3 linked regions of the Rubrivivax gelatinosus IL144 genome follow. The protein of the gene in region 2 interacts with the protein of the main gene of each other region in a pairwise test. Links are inferred from orthologs where the notes say so. Each region holds a gene or a part of one and is shown on either strand. Other genes may lie near its edges.

What was found.
Region 1: the proteins of RGE_RS22035 (region 2) and RGE_RS10085 interact in binary tests that used the Escherichia coli proteins (3 or more experiments, as listed by UniProt). The link is inferred for Rubrivivax gelatinosus IL144 from one-to-one orthologs.
Region 3: the proteins of RGE_RS22035 (region 2) and trkA interact in binary tests that used the Escherichia coli proteins (3 or more experiments, as listed by UniProt). The link is inferred for Rubrivivax gelatinosus IL144 from one-to-one orthologs.

The regions. Positions count from the first base shown.
Region 1 is NC_017075.1:2,153,735-2,158,654, forward strand. Bases 704-4,009 are described here. They hold RGE_RS10085 (DUF4118 domain-containing protein), read right to left. Parts: upstream 3,610-4,009; coding sequence 904-3,609; downstream 704-903. Other genes in these bases: kdpE (two-component system response regulator KdpE), read right to left, coding at 704-907; RGE_RS24835 (hypothetical protein), read right to left, coding at 3,606-3,734; kdpC (potassium-transporting ATPase subunit KdpC), read right to left, coding at 3,731-4,009. Outside these bases: RGE_RS10075 (DUF6306 domain-containing protein), read right to left, coding at 1-127; more of kdpE, read right to left, coding at 209-703; more of kdpC, read right to left, coding at 4,010-4,315; potassium-transporting ATPase subunit KdpB, read right to left, coding at 4,326-4,920. UniProt on the Escherichia coli protein: Member of the two-component regulatory system KdpD/KdpE involved in the regulation of the kdp operon. KdpD may function as a membrane-associated protein kinase that phosphorylates KdpE in response to environmental signals.
Region 2 is NC_017075.1:4,830,241-4,834,610, forward strand. What follows is about bases 673-3,428. They hold RGE_RS22035 (PTS sugar transporter subunit IIA), read left to right. Parts: upstream 673-1,693; coding sequence 1,694-2,164; downstream 2,165-3,428. Other genes in these bases: RGE_RS22025 (sensor histidine kinase), read left to right, coding at 673-785; hpf (ribosome hibernation-promoting factor, HPF/YfiA family), read left to right, coding at 1,103-1,444; hprK (HPr(Ser) kinase/phosphatase), read left to right, coding at 2,178-3,131; fur (ferric iron uptake transcriptional regulator), read right to left, coding at 3,158-3,428. In the rest of the region: more of RGE_RS22025, read left to right, coding at 1-672; more of fur, read right to left, coding at 3,429-3,589; RGE_RS22050 (outer membrane protein assembly factor BamE), read left to right, coding at 3,694-4,227; dapB (4-hydroxy-tetrahydrodipicolinate reductase), read left to right, coding at 4,224-4,370. UniProt on the Escherichia coli protein: Seems to have a role in regulating nitrogen assimilation.
Region 3 is NC_017075.1:4,651,902-4,656,515, reverse strand. What follows is about bases 719-3,718. They hold trkA (Trk system potassium transporter TrkA), read left to right. Parts: upstream 719-1,507; coding sequence 1,508-2,929; downstream 2,930-3,718. Other genes in these bases: RGE_RS21195 (TrkH family potassium uptake protein), read left to right, coding at 2,938-3,718; RGE_RS21205 (GTPase domain-containing protein), read left to right, coding at 719-1,511. In the rest of the region: RGE_RS21210 (DUF2868 domain-containing protein), read left to right, coding at 1-75; more of RGE_RS21205, read left to right, coding at 72-718; more of RGE_RS21195, read left to right, coding at 3,719-4,392; RGE_RS21190 (membrane protein), read right to left, coding at 4,393-4,614. UniProt on the Escherichia coli protein: Part of the constitutive potassium transport systems TrkG and TrkH. May regulate the transport activity of TrkG and TrkH systems. Binds to NAD(+) and NADH.

The sequences.
Region 1 (4,920 bases), 2.7 Mb from region 2 along the record:
TGTCCTGCAGCAGCGCCTTCATCGCCTCGTCGCCGGCTTCGCTGGCGCTCTGTCGCGCGACCCAGGCGCCGGCGCGTTCGGCTTCAAGCAGTTCGTTGAGGGCGGCCAGGACTTCTTGCGGTGACATGCGGATTCTTGAAGATGCTGTTTGCGAGCATCTTATTCGCCGGGTGCCGCGGCCCCGGCGATCTCCGCACTCGTGGCGCGGTCAGCCGCCGGCGCGGAAGCGGTAGCCGATGCCGGCTTCGGTCAGCAGGTGCACCGGCATCGAGGGCTGGGCCTCGATCTTCTTGCGCAGATTGGCCATGTGCACGCGCACATAGTGCGTGTCCTCGGTGTGGCCCGGGCCCCAGACGGCCTTGAGCAGCTGGCGGTGGGTGACGACGCGGTCGGGCTGCGTCGCCAGGCAGCCGAGCAGCTTGTATTCGATCGGCGTCAGGTGCAGCTCCTCGTCGCCGCGGCGCACGCTGCGGCGCGCCAGGTCCAGCGTGATCTCGCCGAAACGCAGCACCGGGCCGTCGTCGGGCGACAGCAGCGCGCGCCGGCGCAGCTGGGCGCGCACCCGCGCCAGCAGCTCGCCGGCGCCGAAGGGTTTGACGAGGTAGTCGTCGGCTCCGGCGTCCAGCGCGGCGATCTTGTCGTCCTCGGCGGCGCGTGCCGACAGCACGATGACCGGCGCCGCCGACCAGCCGCGCAGGTCGCGGATCAGGTCGACGCCGTCGCCGTCGGGCAGGCCCAGGTCGACGACCAGCAGGTCGGGGCGGCGCGTGCCGGCTTCGATCAGCCCGCGGCGCAGGCCTTCGGCCTCGTGCACCTCGTGGCCCTCGCTCTCCAGCGCCATGCGCACGAAACGGCGGATGTCGGCTTCGTCCTCGACGATCAGCACGCGGGCTCGGGGTTCGTTCATCGGATGTCCTCGTCGGCCGCGGCGGCGGCGCTGCCGTCGTCTTCGGGCGGCGTGCCGCGCGGCAGCTCGATCGTGAAGCGGGCGCCGGCGACACGGCCGCCTTCCAGGCGGTTGGCACCGTGGATCGTGCCACCGTGGGCCTGCACGATGGCGCGCGAGATCGCCAGCCCCAGGCCGACGCCGGGGGTCGCGCTCTCGCGTTCGCCGCGCTCGAACTTCTCGAACAGCGCCTCCTCGCGCCCCGGCGGCAGGCCCGGGCCCTGGTCGTCGACGACCAGGCGCACGGTCTGGTCCAGCGCCTCGGCGCGGATCGCCAGCGCGCTGCCGGCCGGCGTGTAGCGCGCGGCGTTCTCCAGCAGGTTGACGAGCACTCGCTCGAACAGCACCGCGTCCAGCGACAGCAGCGGCAGCCCGTCGGCCAGCACCACCGTCACCGGCCGGCCCTGCAGCACCGGGCGGCAGGCGGCCAGCGCGCTGCCGACCACCTCTTCCAGCGGCTGCCAGGCGCGGCGCAGGCGCACCGCGCCGGCCTGCAGCCGCGCCATGTCCAGCAGGTTGCCGACCAGCGCCGCCATGCGCCGCGCCGACTCGCGGATCGCGTCGACCAGGCCGCGCGGCGCCGGCCCCGGCGGCGCCAGCGCCAGCGTGTCGGCCAGGCCGACCAGCGCCGCCAGCGGCGTGCGCAGGTCGTGCGAGATCGCCGACAGCAGCGAGTTGCGCAGGCGCTCGCTCTCGATCTGCAGCGCGCTCTGCTGCGCCACGTCGACGTAGTGCAGCCGCTCCAGCGAGATCGCCAGCAGCGAGGCGCAGGTCTCCATCAGCCGCATCGTCTCCGGGCCCAGCGCGGCGGTGTCGCCGGCTTCGATGGCGAGCACGCCGCGCTGGCGCATCGGCGCCTTCAGCGGCAGCACCAGGCAGCGGCTGGCCGGCAGCGTGTCGGTGCCGGCGCCGGCCGCGCGGCCGTGGCGGAAGGCCCAGGACACGACGCCTTCGTCGGCCTCGGCCTCGCCGCCGGGCAGGCGCTGCAGCTCGTCGTGCTCGTCGGTGGCGTAGAGCGCGCAGCGGGCGCCGAACTCGGCGGCGACGAAACGCGCGCCGATCTCGGCCACCTGCGCCGGCAGCAGCGCCGCCGACAGGTCGCGCGTCATCTCGTAGAGCCGGCGCACGCGGCGCTCGCGCTGCATCGCCGCGGCGGCCTGCACCTTGAGCCCGGCGGTGAGCTGGCCGATGGCCAGCGCCACCGCCAGCATGACGCCGAAAGTCAGCAAGTACTGCACGTCGCTGACGGCGAACGAGAAACGCGGCTGCACGAAGAAGAAGTCGAACAGCGCGACGCCGAAGAAGGCCGCCGCCACCGCCGGCCCGCGGCCGAAGCGCAGCCCGACGCCGACGACGGCCAGCAGGAAGATCATCACGATGTTGCTGAGCTCGAGCACGTCGCGCAGCGGCGTCGCCGCCAGCGCCGTCAGCACGCAGGCGCCGGCGGCGGCGGCGTAGCCGGCCCAGCCGGCGCCTTCGGCGGCCGGGGCCGGGCCGGCGGCGCGCGGTGCCGGCGCGCCCGCCGTGCCGACCTGCACCACGTCCAGCTCGCCGGCCAGCGCGGCGACACGTTCGACGGTCGGCCGCTGCCACGGCAGGCGCCGCCGGCCGCGGCCCAGCACCAGCCGCGACAGGTTGTGCTCGCGGGCGTAGCGCACCAGGCCGTCGGCGGCATCGGGCGCCGAGGGCGTGGCGGTCGTCGCGCCCAGCGACTCGGCGAGCTTGAGTTGCTGCAGCGCCTCGCGCCGTGCCTCGGGCCCCAGGCGCTGCAGCGCCGGGGTCTCGACCATCACCGCGTGCCAGGGCAGGTCCAGCTGGGCGGCCAGCCGGGCGCAGCGGCGCACGACGGTCTCGCCGTGCCCGCCCGGCGCGACCGCGGCCAGCAGCGCTTCGCGGTTGGGCCAGACGGTCTCGACGCGGTTGCGCCGCCGCCAGGCGAGCATCTCGCCGTCGACACGGTCGGCCGTGCGGCGCAGCGCCAGTTCGCGCAGCGCCAGCAGGTTGCCTTTGCGGAAGAAGTTCGTCGCGGCGCGTTCGGCCTGCGGCGGCAGGTAGACCTTGCCGGCCTTCAGCCGCGCCAGCAGTTCGTCGGGCGGCAGGTCGACGACGACGACCTCATCGGCCTCGTCGAAGACGCGGTCGGGCACGGTCTCGCGCACGCGGATGCCGGTGATGCCGCCGACGACGTCGTTCAGGCTCTCCAGGTGCTGGACGTTCATCGTCGTCCAGACGTCGACGCCGGCGGCCAGCAGCTCCTCGACGTCCTGCCAGCGCTTGGGGTGGCGCGAGCCGGCGACGTTGCTGTGCGCCAGCTCGTCGACGAGCACCAGCGCGTCCTCGTGCGTGGCGCCGAAGGCCAGCGCGGCGTCGAGGTCGAACTCCTCCAGCTCGCGGCCGCGGTAAGTGCAGCGCTTGCGCGGCAGCTGCGGCAGGCCCTCGGCCATGGCCGCGGTGTCGCGCCGCGAGTGGGTCTCGACCAGGCCGACGGTGAGCGGCACGCCGTGGGCCAGCGCGTCGCGTGCGGCGGCCAGCATCGCCCAGGTCTTGCCGACGCCGGCGCTGGCGCCGAAGAAGATCTTCAACCGGCCGCGGCGTGCGCGGGCCTCGTCCTGCTGCACGTCGCGCAGCAGGGAGTCCGGATCGGGACGGGACGGCTCGTTCATCGGCCGGTGATCTTCCCACGCCGCTCGCGCGTTCGGCGGTGCTCGCGGCGCAGCCAGGCGGCGGCGCCGGCCAGCGGCAGCAGCACGGCCGCCAGCGCCATCAGCACTTCGCCCAGCGCGCTCATCTGCGCCCCGCGCGCGCCAGTTCGTCCAGCGCCAGGTTCAGCTTCAGCACGTTGACACGCGCCTCGCCGAGGCCGAATGACGGCTCCTCGGCCTGGCGCGCGACGAGCTCGCGCACCCGCGCCTCGGGCAGGCCGCGCACGCGCGCCACGCGCGCCGCCTGGTACTCGGCGGCGGCACGGCTGATGTCCGGGTCCAGCCCGCTGGCCGAGGCGGTGACCAGGTCCACCGGCACCGGCGCGTCGTTGCCGGGGTCGGCGGCGCGCAGCGCGGCGACGCGTGCGCGCACCGCGTCGGCCAGCGCCGGGTTCGAGGGCCCGAGGTTGGAGCCGGCCGAGTTGGCGGCGTTGTAGGGCATCGGCGCGGTGGCCGACGGCCGGCTCCAGAAGTGGCCGGGGTCGGTGAAGGACTGGCCGATCAGCGCCGAGCCGACGACGCGGCCGTCGCGTTCGACCAGGCTGCCTTCGGCCTGCCAGGGGAAGGCGAGCCGGGCGGCGCCGGTCACCGCCAGCGGGTAGGCCAGACCGGTGATCAGGGACAGCGCGGCGAACAGCACCAGCGCGGGACGGAGCATGGAGTTCATGACGATCACCTCAGAACAGACCCGTGGCCGCCAGGCCCAGGTCGATCAGCTTGATGCCCACGAAGGGCACGACGACGCCGCCCAGGCCGTAGACGGCCAGGTTGCGTCGCAGCAGGGTTGCCGCGCCGACCGGGCGGTAGGCCACGCCGCGCAGCGCCAGCGGGATCAGCGCGACGATGATCAGCGCGTTGAAGATCACCGCCGACAGCACCGCCGAGGCCGGGCTGGCGAGCTGCATGACGTTCAGCGCCGCCAGCTGCGGGTAGGTGCCGACGAAGGCCGCCGGCACGATGGCGAAGTACTTGGCGACGTCGTTGGCGACGCTGAAGGTGGTCAGCGCGCCGCGCGTCATCAGGAGCTGCTTGCCGGTTTCGACGATCTCGATCAGCTTGGTCGGGTTGCTGTCGAGGTCGACCATGTTGCCGGCCTCCTTGGCGGCCTGGGTGCCGGTGTTCATCGCCACGGCGACGTCGGCCTGGGCCAGCGCCGGCGCGTCGTTCGTGCCGTCGCCGGTCATCGCCACCAGCCGGCCGGCGGCCTGGTGCTCGCGGATCAGCTTCAGCTTGGCCTCGGGCGTGGCTTCGGCGAGCACGTCGTCGACGCCG
Region 2 (4,370 bases):
TGCTCGCCGCGCTGACCGACATCACCGAGTTCCGCGAAGCCGATCGCGCGATGCGCGAGGCGCGCGACATCGCCGAGGAAGCCTCGCGCTCGAAGTCGGAGTTCATCGCCAACATCAGCCACGAGCTGCGCACGCCGCTGCAGGCGATCATCGGCTTCTCCGAACTGGGCATGGTGCGCGGCCGTGCCCACGAGCGCCTGGCGTCGATGTTCGGCGACATCCACGCTGCCGGGCAGCGCATGCTGGCGCTGGTCAACGACCTGCTGGACGTCTCGAAGATCGAGAGCACGGTCGGCACCTTCCACCTCGAGCGCACCGACCTGCGGCCGCTGGTGCGCGAGGTCGCGCGCGAGATCGACCCGCTGCTGGCGCGCCGCCGGCTGCACCTGGACCTGGTGCTCAGCGAGGGCCAGCTCGTCGCCAAGGTCGACCCGCTGCGCTTCCAGCAGGTGGTGCGCAACGTGCTGGCCAACGCGGTGCGTTTCTCGCCCGACGGCGCGACGATCGAGCTGCGCGGCGACATCGACGCCAGCAACCAGATCGTCGTCACGGTGCGCGACCACGGCCCGGGCATTCCGCCGGCGGAACTGGAGAAGATCTTCGAGGCCTTCGTGCAGTCGAGCAAGACGAAGGACGGCTCGGGCGGCACCGGCCTGGGCCTGGCGATCTGCCGCAAGATCGTCGAGGCCCACGGCGGCAGCATCCACGCCGAGAACGCCGAGGGCGGCGGCAGCCGCTTCACGATCGCGGTGCCGGCACGCGGCTTCGCCGACACGGTGGTCTGAGCGCCGGAGCGACAGGTCGTGCGAGCCCGGGCAACAGCACATCATGCCTCGCCGAAGGCCCTTTCGTGCGTGCCGAAACGTGCGTTTCTGCGCGCCGTCAACGGTGCTGAAACAGCCGTTCGAAACGGCCTCGCGACCGCTCCGGAGTCCGCTTGTCATCGTTCTGCAACGGGTGCACACTGGCCCGGACGGCCCTCGAAAAGACCCTCTTTCACACCCCTCCTGGCACCGCTTCCCCACCCCGCGTTTTCACCCAGCCGAGCCCTCTGCATCACCCGGGCACGGCGCGTTCCCACCCCCTCTCTTAGGAGGCATCAATGAACCTGACGATCAGCGGCCACCACCTCGAAGTCACGCCGGCCCTTCGTGAGTACGTGCTCACCAAGCTGGACCGCGTCACGCGACACTTCGACCAGGTCGTGGACGTCACGGTGCTACTCACCGTCGAGAAGCTGAAGGAAAAGGAACGCCGCCAGAAAGCCGAAGTGACCCTGCGCGTGAAGGGCCGCGACATCTTCGTCGAGCAGTCGCACGAAGACCTGTACGCGGCGATCGATCAGCTGATGGACAAGCTCGACCGCCAGGTCGTGCGCCACAAGGATCGTGTGCAGGACCACCATCACGCCACGGCCAAGCGGCTGGACGCCAACGCCGGCTGAGGCTGTCGCGCCCCGGCATCGACGACGGCCCTTCGGGGCCGTTTTTCATGCACCACCCCGGCGAGATCGCACAGGGTTATTCATCTGCCGCAAACACTTGTTGTCATGTAGCCGCAAGAATTCGCGGTTCCCCTGCATCGGGTGGCCCGCTCTCGAGCCGGCTGGAACCCCGATTGCTATCATCCTTCGTCTAGCAACACGACGCGGCAGCAGCGCAGCAGAAACGCGGCCCGCGAGGGGAAGAGCCCCATGAACCGACTCGCCGCCATCCTGCCTGCCAGCAACGTGCTGGTGAACGTCGAAGCGACGAGCAAGAAGCGCGTCTTCGAACAGGCCGGGCTGCTGTTCGAAAACCAGCACGCGATTGCACGTGGTCTCGTCACCGACAACCTGTTCGCGCGCGAACGCCTGGGCTCCACCGGCCTGGGCCACGCCGTGGCGATTCCGCACGGCCGCATCAAGGGCCTGAAGAATCCGCTGGCGGCGGTGCTGCGCGTGCAGCAGCCGATCCCGTTCGACGCCCCGGACGACGAGCCGGTCTCGCTGCTGATCTTCCTGCTCGTGCCCGAGGCGGCGACGCAGCGGCACCTGGAGATCCTCTCCGAGATCGCCGAGATGCTGTCCGACCGCGAACTGCGCGAGAAGCTCAAGACCGAGGCCGACGCGGCCGCGGTGCACAAGCTGATCCACGACTGGGAACCGCTGAAGTCCGTCGCATGACGGCGCGCGTGCGATGAAGCCGACATCGATCAGCGCCGAAGCGCTGTTCGAGGCGCATCGCGCGGCGCTGCGCTGGGAGTGGATCGCCGGCCACGCGCACCCGGAGCGTCGTTTCGACGACAGCGCGGTGCGCGACGCGCGCTCGGCGGCCGACCTCGTCGGCTACCTGAACTACATCCATCCGTACCGGGTGCAGATCGTCGGCCGGCGCGAGATCGCCTATCTCGTCGCCAGCGCGCCCGAGGACCAGGAGCGGCGCATCGCGCGCATCGTCACGCTCGAGCCGCCGGTGCTGATCGTCGCCGACGAGCAGGTGCCGCCGGACCGGCTGGTGGCGATGTGCGACCGCGCCGAGATCCCGCTGTTCATCACGCGCGAGTCCGCCGGCCACGTCATCGACGTCGTGCGCGCCTACCTCGCGCACCTGTTCGCCGAACGCACGACGCGCCACGGCGTGTTCATGGACATCCTCGGCCTGGGCGTGCTGCTGACCGGCGAGTCGGGTCTGGGCAAGAGCGAACTCGGGCTGGAGCTGATCTCGCGCGGCCACGGCCTCGTCGCCGACGACGCCGTCGACCTGTACCGCACCTCGCAGACCGCGCTCGAAGGCCGCTGCCCCGAGCTGCTGATGAACCTGCTCGAGGTGCGCGGCATCGGCCTGCTGGACATCAAGGCCATCTTCGGCGAGACCGCGGTGCGGCGGAAGATGCGCCTGCGCCTCATCGTGCACCTGGTGCGCAAGGAGACGATGGAGCGCGAATTCGAGCGCCTGCCCTACGAGCCGCTGTACGAGGAGATCCTCGGCATCCCGGTGCGCAAGGTGGTGATCGCGGTCGACGCCGGGCGCAACCTCGCGGTGCTGGTCGAGGCCGCGGTGCGCAACACGGTGCTGCAGCTGCGCGGCATCGACACCTATCAGGAGTTCATCGAGCGCCACCAGCGCGCGATGGAACGCGGCCAGAACTGAGAACGCGCGCCGGCCGCGCGCGCCCTCTACTTGCCGTGGCGGTGCTTGCAGTCCGGGCGCGTGCAGCGCGCGTACAGCGCCAGCGCGTGGTCCTGCAGCTCGAAGCCGCGCTGCGCGGCGATGGCGCGCTGGCGGACCTCGATCTCCGGGTCGTAGAACTCCTCGACGCGGCCGCAGTCCATGCAGACCAGGTGGTCGTGGTGCTGGCCTTCGTTGAGCTCGAAGACCGACTTGCCCGACTCGAAGTTGCTGCGCGACAGCAGCCCCGCCTGCTCGAACTGCATCAGCACGCGGTAGACGGTGGCCAGGCCGATGTCGGCGCCTTCGGCCAGCAGCGCCTTGAACACGTCCTCGGCCGTCATGTGGCGGCGCTCGGCGCTCTGGAAAACCTCCAGGATCTTGATGCGCGGCAGCGTGGCTTTCAGGCCGCTGCTCTTCAGTTCTTCGGCGTTGGACATGTCGGAAATCCTCGAGGGCCGGCGCTGCACGGTCGCCAGCTAGAATGCCGGCCATCATAGCCAGCCTATCGCGCCGTTCTCTGCGGCCGCGCAGGAATCCCCTCATGCTTCGCATCCTGGCCCTGCTGTCCGGCTCGCTGTTGCTGGGCGCGTGCTCGTCGACGCCGTCGTCCGGTCCCAGCTTCCTCGGGTTCATCACGCCGTACCGCATCGACATCGTCCAGGGCAACGTCGTCACGCGCGAACAGCTTCAGGCGCTGAAGACCGGCATGTCGCGCGAACAGGTGCGCAACGTGCTCGGCACGCCGCTGGTCACCGACGCCTTCCACGCCCAGCGCTGGGACTACATCTTCACGATCCGCCGCCCGGGCACCGATCCGCAGCGCCGCAGCATCGTCGTGCGCTTCGACGCCAGCGGCACGATGACCGGCGTCGAGGCCCCGGACGATCTGCCGACCGAACGCGAGTTCGTCGACTCGATCACGCGCCAGAAGGACGAGAAGCCGGTCGTGCCCAAGCTCGAGCTGACCGAGTCCGAGCGCCTGGCGCTGCCGCGCCCGCCCAAGCGCGAGGAAGCCGCGCCCGAAGCCGAACCGCAAGGGGCCGCGCGCAGCTACCCGCCGCTGGAGGCCTCGTGAGCGTCGTCTCGATCGCGGTGGCCGGCGCCTCCGGGCGCATGGGCCGCATGCTCGTCGAGGCGGTGCTGGCCAGCCCCGACTGCCGCCTGAGCGGCGCGCTCGACCTCCCGGACAGCCCCGCGCTGGGCCAGGACGCCGGCGCC
Region 3 (4,614 bases), 180 kb from region 2 along the record:
CTGGTCTGCGCCGAGCTCGAGGCCGCCGAGCCCGCGGCCGCCGAGGCGGCGTTCAAACGCGCGCTGGGGCGATGACGAGCCTGCGCCTGTCGCTGGTCTCGCACACCAACGTCGGCAAGACGACGCTGGCGCGCACGCTGCTCGGCCGCGACATCGGCGAGGTGCGCGACGCGCCGCACGTCACCGAGTTCGCCGAGATGCACCCGCTGCTGCAGAGCCCCGCAGGCGACGTGCTCGAACTCTGGGACACGCCCGGTTTCGGCGACACCGTGCGCCTGGTGCGCCGGCTGCAGCAGGACGGCAGCGCGATCGGCTGGTTCCTCAGCGAGGTCTGGGACCGCTGGCGCGACCGCCCGTTCTGGGCCACGCAGCAGGCGCTGCGTCATGTGCGCGAGACCAGCGACGTCGTGCTCTACCTCGTCAACGCCGCCGAGTCGCCCGAGGCCGCCGGTTACGTCGGCCCGGAGATGGCGTTGCTGGCCTGGATCGGCAAGCCGGTGGTCGTGCTGCTCAACCAGCTCGGCGCGCCGCGTGCGCCCGAGCTGGAAGCCGCCGAGGTCGAGCGCTGGCGCAGCCGCCTGGCCGGGCAGGCGCCGGTGCATGCGGTGCTGCCGATGGACGCTTTCGCGCGCTGCTGGGTGCAGGAGGGCGTGCTGCTGGGCGCCATCGCCGCGGCGCTCGACGGCGAGGCGCGCGCTGCGGCCTCGCGCCTGGCCGCGGCCTGGGCGGCGACGCGGCGTGCGAGCTTCGACGCCGCGGTCGGCGAGCTCGCCGCCAGCCTGGCGCGCATCGCCAGCGCACGCGCGCCGCTGGCCGATGGCGGCTGGCTGTCGCGCCGCCAGGATGCCGACGCCGCGCGCCGGGCGCTGGCCGACATGCTGGACACCGAGGTGCGCGCCAGCACCGGCCGGCTGCTGGCGTTGCACGGGCTGGACGGGCGTGCCGAACGCGAGATCCTCGACCGTGTCGCCGCCCAGGTGGAACTGCACGCGCGGGTCGGCGAAGGCCGCGCGGCGCTGGTCGGCGGCGTGCTGAGCGGCGCGCTGGCCGGGCTCAAGGCCGACCTCGCCACCGGCGGCCTGACGATGGGCGGCGGCATGCTCGCCGGCGGGCTGCTCGGCGCGCTGGGCGCCGCCGGCATCGCACGCGGGCTCAACGTCGTGCGCGGCACCGACCGCGGTTTCGCCGGCTGGAGCGCCGAGGCGATGGCGCCGCTGGCCGAGGCGGCTCTGCTGCGCTACCTGGCCGTCGCCCACTTCGGCCGTGGCCGCGGCGAATGGGCCCAGGGCGAGGCGCCGCCGCACTGGCGCGCCGTCGTCGCCGAGGCGCTGGCCGCGCAGGCGCCGGCGCTCGACGCGCTGTGGGCCGCGCGCAGCACGCGCCACGACAACGCCGGCGAGGCCGAGGCGCTGGCCGCCGGCCTGCGTGCGCCGCTGGCGGCGGCGCTGCGTGCGGTGCTGGAACGCCTCTATCCCGGCGCCTGGGCGGCTGTCGATAATCCCGCGCCATGAAGATCCTCGTCCTCGGCGCCGGGCGCGTCGGGCAGAGCGTCGCGGCGAGCCTGCTTTCGGAGCGCAACGACATCACGATCATCGACACCGACCCGGTGCGCCTGCGCGAGCTGCAGGACCGCATGGACCTGCGCGGCGTCGTCGGCAACGGCATCCAGCCCAGCGTGCTGCGCGAAGCCGGCATCGAGGACGCCGACATGCTGATCTCCTGCGCGCCGCTGGACGAGACCAACCTCGTCGCCTGCAAGGTCGCGCACGACGCCTTTCGCGTGCCGACGACGATCGCCCGGCTGCGCAGCCCCGAGTTCGTCGACGGCAGCCCGCTGCTGGCCACCGAAGGCGGTTTCGCCGTCAACCAGGTGATCTGCCCCGAGCAGAGCGTCACCGCCTACATCCGCAAGCTGATCGAGTACCCCGAGGCGCTGCAGGTGCTGGAGTTCGCCGACGGGCTGGTGAGCCTGATCGCGGTGCGTGCCGGCGCCGTCGCGCCGCTGGTCGGCCGCCGCCTGGCCGAGATCCCGGCGGTGGCGCCGGCCGCGGCGATGCGCGTCGTCGCCATCTACCGCGGCGACAAGGTCGTCGAGGCGCTGGACGGCGACACGTGCATCGAACCCGGCGACGAGGTCTTCGTGCTCGCCGCCACCGTCGACATCCGCCAGGTGCTGCATGCGCTGGCGCCGCGCATCGAGCCGGTGCGGCGGCTGATGATCGGCGGCGGCGGCAAGGTCGGCCTGCGGCTGGCGCGCGAGCTGCGCGATCGCCAGCGCATCAAGCTCGTCGAACGCGACCGCCAGCGCTGCGAGTACCTGGCCACCGAGCTGCCGGCACCGGTGCTGGTGCTCAACGGCGACATCACCGACGAGGAGCTGCTCGAAGGCGAGGGCGTGCGCGACATGGACCTGTTCCTGGCGCTCACCGACGACGACGAGGACAACATCATGGCCTGCCTGCTGGCCAAGCGGCTGGGCGCGCGGCGCGTGTTCTCGCTGATCAACCGCCAGGCCTATGCCGACCTGGTGCAGGGCGGGCAGATCGACATCGCGATCTCGCCGGCGCAGACCGTCATCGGCGAGCTGCTGGCCTACGTGCGCCGCGGCGACGTCGAGGCCGTGCACAGCCTGCGCCACGGCGCCGCCGAGGCGCTGGAAGGCGTGGTGCGCGGCGACCGCAAGACCTGCCGCATGGCCGGCCGGCGCATCGACGAGATCGCGCTGCCGGCCGGCGCCCAGGTCGGCGCCATCGTGCGCGGCCTGCAGGACGCCGAGGGCCGGCGCCAGCCCGCGCGTGCCGAGGTGCTGATCGCGCACCACGACACCGTCGTGCAGACCGGCGACCACGTCATCGTCTTCGTGCCGACCAAGCGCCTGCTGCGCGAGGTCGAACGCCTGTTCCAGGTCTCGGCCACCTTCTTCTTCTGAACTCGACGATGGACGCTCTCGCCGTCGTCGCGATGATCGGCCGCATGGTGGCGATGTTCTCGCTGCTGATGCTGGTGCCGCTGGCCTGGGCCGTCTACGCCGCCGAGCCGGTGGTCGACGCGCTGGTCAAGGCCGCGGCCACCAGCTTCGCGATCGGCGTCGCGGCCAGCCTGCTGACGCGGCGCTTCCGCCGCGAGCTGCAGCCGCGAGACGGCTTCCTGCTCGTCGGCCTGACCTGGACCGTGCTGCCGGCTTTCGGCGCCTTGCCGCTGCTGCTGATGCTGCCCGGCAGCTCGGTCACCGACGCCTACTTCGAAGCCGTGTCGGCGCTCACCGCCTCCGGCGCGACGGTGTTCTCGGGCCTGGACACGATGCCCGGCGCGGTGCACGTCTGGCGCTGCCTGATGACCTGGGTCGGCGGCCTGGGCATCATCGTGCTGGCGGTGGCCATCCTGCCGATGCTGGGCATCGGCGGCTCGCAGCTGTTCCGCGCCGAGGTCACCGGGCCGATGAAGGACAGCAAACTGACGCCGCGCATCGCCGACACGGCGCGCGCGATCTGGGGCGTCTACGTGCTGCTGTCGCTGGCCTGCGCGCTGGCCTACCGCGCCGCCGGCATGAGCTGGTTCGACGCCTTCGTGCACATGGGCTCGACGGTCAGCCTGGGCGGCTTCTCGTCCTACGACGCCAGCTTCGGCCACTGGAACTCGCCGGCCATCGAGGCGGTGTCCGTCGTCTTCATGATGCTGTCGGGCGTCAACCTGACGATGTACTACGTCGTCTGGCGCGAGCGCTCGCCGGCGCCGCTGTGGCGCAACGCCGAGGCACGCGCCTTCTACCTCGTGGTGCTCGGCAGCGCGTTGCTGATCGCGCTGTACCTGTGGGCCAGCGGCGCCTATGCCAGCCTGACGCTGGCGCTGCGCCACTCGCTGTTCCACGTCGTCTCGGTGGCCACGACCGCCGGCTACGCGACCTACGACTACGCGCAGTGGCCGCTGTTCGCGTCGCTGTGGATGATCCTGCTGGGCTGTTTCGCCACCTGCGCCGGCTCGACCGGTGGCGGCATCAAGATGGTCCGGCTGATCCTGCTGCTCAAGCAGGCGCGCCACGAGTTCGTGCGCATCGTGCACCCGAACGTCGTCAACCCGGTGGTGCTCAACGGCCGCGCCATCGGCGACCGCACGATGCAGAACGTGATCGGCTACATGATGACCTACGGCGCGGTGCTGGTCGGCCTGACGATGGCGCTGCTGGCCACCGGGCTGGAGCCGGTGACGGCCTTCACCGCCGTCATCGCCTGCGTCAACAACATCGGCCCCGGCCTCGGCGAGGTCGGCCCGGCGGTCAACTACGGCAGCCTGAGCGACGTGCAGACCTGGATCTGCGCGTTCGCGATGCTGGTCGGGCGGCTGGAGCTGCTCACCGTCCTCGTCCTCTTCATGCCCGCCTTCTGGCGCGACTGATCAGGTCCGGGGTAGATACAGCCGGTCGGTGTAGGTCGCCAGCCAGTGCGGGCGGAAGGCGACGAAGATCGCGACCAGGATGCCGGCCAGCCAGGCGTCGCCCCAGGCGGCGAGCCAGCGCGCGAGCGCGAGGTCGTCGTCGCCCAGGCCGCCGGGCGGCGGGTGCAGCACCGCGGCCAGGCCGCCGGCCAGCGCGCCGGCGACCGCGGTGACGAAGAAGCC